DNA from 2 places in the Thiocystis violascens DSM 198 genome. Region 2 is predicted to be linked to the other one. Evidence: predicted binding sites of a transcription regulator. Region 2 holds the regulator's gene; the other holds the start of a gene.
The links. The regulator FNR, encoded in region 2, switches genes on or off when oxygen is low (the NO sensors DNR and NnrR bind a similar motif). The targets are predictions, from matches to a motif close to TTGATNTANATCAA.
Positions count from the first base shown of each region.

Region 1: a site for FNR is predicted at 1,596-1,609, ahead of THIVI_RS08355 (multiheme c-type cytochrome). Genes of this name have one in related genera too.

Region 1 is NC_018012.1:1,876,184-1,879,601, forward strand. Features, by position in the region: gene THIVI_RS08345 (NAD(P)/FAD-dependent oxidoreductase) at 1-886, opposite strand, end outside; gene THIVI_RS08350 (c-type cytochrome) at 900-1,481, opposite strand; gene THIVI_RS08355 (multiheme c-type cytochrome) at 1,860-3,365, shown strand.
Region 2 is NC_018012.1:4,318,410-4,321,827, reverse strand. Features, by position in the region: gene THIVI_RS19185 (CTP synthase) at 1-1,517, opposite strand, end outside; gene fnr (fumarate/nitrate reduction transcriptional regulator Fnr) at 1,759-2,520, shown strand; gene dnaQ (DNA polymerase III subunit epsilon) at 2,517-3,236, opposite strand; gene rnhA (ribonuclease HI) at 3,217-3,418, opposite strand, start outside.

The DNA of each region.
Region 1 (3,418 bases), 2.4 Mb from region 2:
CCGTCAGCCCCGCGCGCTCGGCGATGGCGCCGGCTTTCTGATGCGGGATCAGGCTGATGACATCGCCCCGGTATTCCTCGACCTCCCCCACCAGGGTGCCGGAGTCGGGATGGATGGCCTCGACGGTTCCGCCCCCCGCCGCCGGCACCCATTCGATCATCTCGCCATAGTGTTGCTTCCAACCCGCCTGAAATAGGCCCTGCTTGGAGAAAGCATCCTTGGCGTCGAGGATGAGGATCTTGGAGTTGGGCTTGTGCCGCTTGAAATACTGCGCGACCTGGGCGGCGCGTTCGTAGGGTCCGGGCGGACAGCGGAAGGGATTGGGCGGCGCGACGATCGCAAAGACGCCGCCATCCTCCATCGCTTCCAGTTGGCGGCGCAGTGTCAGGGTCTGAGGCCCCGCTTTCCAGGCATGCGGATACCGCTCGGAGACGGCTTCGGACAGACCCTCGATGGCGTCCCAGCGATAGCCGACGCCCGGAGACAGAATCAGCTTGTCGTAGTTGTAGCGGTTGCCGCTGGCGCCCCGGGCGAAGTGCTGGACGGGATCGATCTCGACGATCTCGTCCTGGACGACGGCGATCCCCTGCCGGGTCAGTCCGCGATAACCGAAGGTCAGATCCTTGAGGTCGCGCTCGCCGCTCAGGACTTCGTTGCTCATCGGGCAGGAGATGAACACCGGTTCTTTTTCGACCAGCGTCACCCGGAGATCCGGGTCCGCCATCCCCAGATACTTGGCGGCGATGGCACCGCCGAAGCCCCCGCCAACCACCAGAATCCGCGCCTTGGGCGTGGTCGCCGACAGTCGGGAGGACGCCCCCAGCAGCGCGGCGGTCATCGCCAGCGCCGAGGATTTCAGAAAGGCCCTGCGCTGAAGATCGGTCATCTGGGCTGACTCCTTATTTTTCGCTTTCATAGAACCGAGCCAGCGACTCGATTTCGGCGTCGGAGAGCTGCATCACCCGCGCGCCCATTTTCAGGGGGCTACAGCGGCGGCCGATCTCCCGACAGCCTTCGAGCGCATAACGCAGATAGCCGGACCACTGACCCGCCATGCGGGGCGATTCGTTGTGCTGCCCGCGTCCGCCGTCTTCGTGACAGCTCTCGCATTGGCGCTCATGGATCTCGCGGCCCGCGTGGATGCGGTCGGCGACCGCGACCTGATCCGTGGAGACCCAGGGTTGCTCGCCGAAAAAGGCCGCGATCGCCCAGATTTCCTGATCGGAATAGCCCTTCATGATGCGGCCCATGATGGTGGAGGGACGCACGCCGAACTTGTAGTCGCTGAGGACCGAAAACAGATAGCCGTTGTCCATGCCGCCGATGCTCGGCATCTGCGTTCCGGCGCTGGCGCCGTTGGTTCCGTGACAACCGGCGCAGGTATTGGCGAGCATGCTCGGCGAACGCACGCCACCGGCCTGAAGGTTGAGGCTGGTCAGCAGCCCGAGCGCGAACATGGACAACCAGGCGCGATGTCTCATGAGGGTTCTCCTGTGGTGGGTCGGGCGCCGAGCCGGCCGAGCGCGAGGTTCCGCCGCGGTGCTGGCGCTGTTTCTTGTTTGCCTCGACTCTCTCCGACCGACGCGCTCGCGGCCTTGATTTCGATCAAGGGCGCGCGGACGACGTTGAGGAAAGCGCGGACTGATTGGAACTGACTGGCTGGATTTGAGATAGATCAAGGCCGAACGGCCAATCCATGGGCACCTTCACCCAGGTTACAAAAATAAGGTCCGTTGCGCGGGCAGGCTCTCGAATCCGCGCGGCAGGATCGCGGACAGACCAGCCGCGACGCTGGAACCGATTCGCTCCCGTTCGCATCCGCTGACCGATCACCACAAGCCAAAGAGGAGGAGTGCACCATGAAGCGACAGCCGCAAGGGTCCATCGCGGGCAAGCTAGTCGAGGTCTTGATTGCCTCGGGTCTCTTAGTCCTGGCGACCGCGGCCAACGCCGCGCGTCCAGGCGGCGAGTTGGGCGTCGACTGGGGCGATCCGCGCGGTCAGGAATGCGTGGACTGCCACATGATCGAGAGTCCCGGACTTTATCTGGAGTGGAACAGCAGCCAGCACGGTCAGGCCGGCGTGACCTGTCTGGATTGTCACCAGGCCAAGGAGGGCGAGATCGACGCCTTCAAGCACGAGGACGCGCTGATCTCCATCGTCGTCACGCCGAAGGACTGCTCGACCTGTCACAAGACCGAATTCGAGGAGATGGACGGGTCGCACCACGCCAAGGCGGGTCAGATCCTCGCCTCGCTCGACAATCTGCTCGGCGAGGTGGTCGGCGGGCCGGCGGCGGTCAATGCCGGCTGCAAGCAATGTCACGGTGGTGAGTTGGAATTCATCGCCGAGGGCAAGGACAAGGGCCGTCCCACCCCCGGCACCTGGCCCAACACCGGCATCGGCCGCGTCAATCCGGACGGCAGTCTCGGCTCCTGCACTGCCTGTCACGGGCGTCATCGCTTCTCGCGCGCCCAGGCCCGCACGCCCGATACCTGCGGCAAGTGCCATGTCGGCCCGGATCACCCGCAGATCGAGATCTACAACGAATCCAAGCACGGCATCATCTACCGCGCCAAGGTCGACGAGATGAATCTGGAGTCGGATAAATGGGTCGCCGGCGTGGATTACAGCGCCGCCCCGACCTGCGCGACTTGTCACATGAGCGCCGGCCCGGGCACCGGCAAGACGCATAACGTCGGCGAGCGCATCTCCTGGACCCTGCGTCCGCCCATCTCGACCAAGATCAACCTGGTCCGGCTGGAGAACGGCCAGGAGTTCGACGTCCCCGAGGGTAAAGAACTCCCCAAGGTCGGCGACGCGGCCAAGGACTCCACCGTCGTCGAGGTGCTGACCTGGAAGGACCGCCGCGCCAAGATGGAGGCGGTCTGTTTCGGCTGTCATTCGACCAGCGTGATCGAGGGGCATTACAAACAGTTCGACGATGTCGTCGATCTCTATAACGAGAAGTTCGCCAAGCCGATCGCCGCCGTCATGGACGAGCTGAAAACGGCCGGCTACATCACGCCCGCACCCTTCGACGAGAAGATCGAATGGGTCTGGTGGGAGATTTGGCACCACGAGGGACGCCGCGCCCGTCACGGCGCCTCCATGAACGGCCCGGATTACACCTGGTGGCACGGCATCTACGATGTCAGCAAGAACACCTACTTCGAGTGGATCCCCGAGCTGAAGGAACTCGTGCACAAGAAGGACGGCAACGAGGTGTTCGCCGACGCCATGCTGAAGAAATATTTCGCCCCGAACGAAGGGCATGACTGGTACTTCAACGGCATGAGCACGGAACAGCTCGACAACGTGCGCAAGGGCTTTGAGGCGCGGTATGGGGCGGGGTCGATGAAATGAGCCCAGGGGGCGAGTTGATCTCGCCCCTCCCTGAGCGCGGCACCTTTCCCTGC
Region 2 (3,418 bases):
GGGTGATCCGGAATCTCGATGATCTCGACCAGTTTGTTATCCAGCGACCAGCCGGAGAAGCGCATCCCGGCATCCTTCATGGCGTTGAGATAGCGGTTGTTGAATTCATAACGATGACGGTGGCGCTCGCGTGCCTGGGGCGTGCCATAGACGGAACGCGCCAGGCTGCCGGGTTCGAGACGGCAATTCTGACCGCCGAGGCGCATGGAGCCGCCCAGATCCTGACCTTCGGCGCGCGTCTCGATCTTGCCTTTTTCGTCGCGCCATTCGGTGATCATGGCGATCACCGGATGCGGGGTCTGACGGTCGAACTCGGTGCTGTGCGCGCCTTCCAGTCCGGCGAGATGACGGGCGTATTCGATCACGGCGATCTGCATCCCGAGACAGATACCGAGATAGGGGATGCGCTGTTCGCGTGCATATTGGGCAGCCGCGATCTTCCCTTCGATGCCGCGCTCGCCGAACCCGCCAGGAACCAGGATCGCATCCAGTCCGGCGAGAGAGGCGGTGCCCCGCTGTTCGATCTCCTCGGCGTCCAGGTAGAGAATCTCGACCTTGGTGCTGGTATGCACGCCAGCATGGGCGAGCGCCTCGGACAGCGACTTGTAAGCCTCGGTGAGGTGCATGTACTTGCCGACCATGCCGACGCGGACCTTGTGCCTCGGATGGTCGAAACCGTCCAACACCCGATCCCACTCGCTGAGATCGGCCTCGGGCACGTCGAGCTGAAACTGGCGCACCGCCAGTTCGTCGAGCTTCTGGGCGTGCAGCAGGCGCGGGATGCGATAGATGTTGTCGGCATCCACGGCGGAGATGACGGCGTTCTCGGGAACGTTGGTGAAGAGCGCGATCTTGCGCCGCTCGTCGTTCGGCAGATCCTGTTCGGCGCGACACAGCAGAATGTCTGGCTGGATACCGATCGAGCGCAGCTCCTTGACCGAGTGCTGGGTCGGCTTGGTCTTGATCTCGCCGGCAGTGCGGATGTAGGGCACCAGGGTCAGGTGCATGAAGAGCGCGTTCTCGCGTCCCTCCTCCACCCGCATCTGCCGGATCGCCTCCAGAAAGGGCAGCGATTCGATGTCGCCCACGGTACCGCCGATCTCGACCATGGCGATGTCGGCGCCCTCGGCGCCGAGCCGGATGCTTTGCTTGATCTCGTCGGTGATGTGGGGAATCACCTGCACGGTGCGCCCCAAATAATCGCCGCGACGCTCCTGACGGATAACGCTTTCGTAGATCTGGCCGGTGGTGAAGTTGTTGTTGCGACCCATGCGGGTGCGCAGGAAGCGCTCGTAGTGGCCCAGATCCAGATCGGTCTCGGCACCGTCGTCGGTCACGTAGACCTCGCCGTGCTGAAACGGGCTCATGGTGCCCGGATCGACGTTGATGTAGGGATCGAGCTTGATCATCGTCACGCGCAGTCCGCGGGCTTCGAGCAATGCGCCGAGCGATGCCGAGGCAATGCCTTTACCCAGCGACGAGACGACACCGCCGGTGATAAAAATAAACTTAGTCATAAGAAGCGGGAGCAGAAGAAGGAGGGTCGAGGGCGGTGGCCCGATAACCTCGACAAACTACCAAAATCGCGGCGTTTGCTCAATCGAATCGCCGCCGCCCGCGCAGTCAGCAGGGCAGGGTAATACGTACACGAACTTCTACCCTTGTAATTTGTCATCGATGCGGTTACAAATCACGCATTCTTGATCCAGATCAAATGGCAGACCAAAATCGAGCTGCCGATGGCGAGGGGGCGCTGCCATGAGTCAATTCAAAGTCATTTCATTGGAATCCATTCGAGTCGCGTGCAAGAACTGTACGCTGACCTCGCTGTGTTTGCCCATGGGCCTGTCTCCGGAAGACGTGGAGCGTCTCGACGAAATCGTCAAACGCGCCCGACCCTTGCATCGCGGCGATTATCTGTTTCGCGAGGGCGACCGGTTCCGGGCGCTCTATGTCGTCAAGACCGGATCTGTCAAGACCTTCGCGCCGAGTTCCGAGGGCGGCGAGCAAGTCCTGGGTTTCCACCTGCCGGGCGAGATCATCGGCCTGGACGCCATCGACAAGGATGTACACGCCTGTTCCGCCAAGGTGCTCGAAACCTCCGCGATCTGCGAAATCCCCTTCACCAGACTCGAAGACCTGACCGCGATCACCCCCAGCCTTCAGCACCAGATGTACCGGCTGCTCAGCAAGGAGATCGGTCAGGATACCGACATGCTGCTTCTGCTTGGCAAGAAGAACGCGGAGGAGCGTCTGGCCGCGTTTCTGTTGAGCCTGTCCCAGCGCCTGCACAAGCGCGGTCTCTCGCCATCCGATTTCTATCTCAGCATGTCGCGCCACGAGATCGGCAACTATCTGGGACTCGCGGTCGAAACCGTCAGCCGCCTGTTCACGCGCTTCCAGGAAGACGGTCTGATGTGCGTGGACCGCAAGCATATCCAGTTGCTCGACCTGCCCGCCCTGGAATCCCTGGTGGGCGGCTCCGGACAGGGCCGGCGCCAGCAGCAACAGCAGACCTAATCCGCCTTCAACCACAGACAGCCGTCCGCGCTTGCGGACTGGATGGCCTCCAACCGCGCCGCATGCGCGGCACAACTGGTCTCATCCGCACGTACCACACACAGACGCGCACGCCCAGGATCGATCCGCCCGCGATGCCGAGTGCGCGGATCACGCCCCCCCGCGTCGGATGCATCTCCACCCAGGTGGAACGCGACCTGTCCGCCGGTCATCGCGAGATAGACATCCGCCAGGATCTCGGCGTCGAGCAGCGCGCCATGCAGATCCCGGTGCGAGTTGTCGACTGAATAGCGCTTACAGAGCGCGTCCAGTCCATTGCGTTGTCCCGGATGCAGCCGCCGCGCCATCGCGAGCGTATCGGTCACCTCGCACCGGTCTTGAATACTGGGCGTCCCGTCCCGCCAGCGCCGCAATTCGTGATCCAGGAACCCGACATCGAACGGGGCGTTGTGGATGATCAACTCCGCGCCCTCGACATAGCGCAGAAAATCCTCCGCGACCTCGGCAAAGCGCGGCTTGTCGGCGAGAAAGGCGTTGGTGATGCCGTGGACATTCGCCGCTCCGGCGTCGATCTCGCGATCCGGCTGGAGATATTGGTGGAAAGAATTGCGTGTGAGCCGGCGATCGATCAACTCGACGCAGCCAATTTCGATAATCCGGTGCCCTTCCCTGGGGTCCAGCCCCGTGGTCTCGGTATCAAGGACGACCTGACGCATTCCGTCCTCCCGAACCGGGAACGCCCTGATTGGCCAGTCGGTCGGCACGCTCGTTCTCGGGGTGTCCCGTATGACCCCTGACCCACCGCCAGAGGACTTCGTGACCGCCGAGCGCGGCATCGAGCCGTTCCCAGAGATCGCGGTTCTTGACCGGTTGGCGGTTGGCGGTGCGCCAGCCGTTG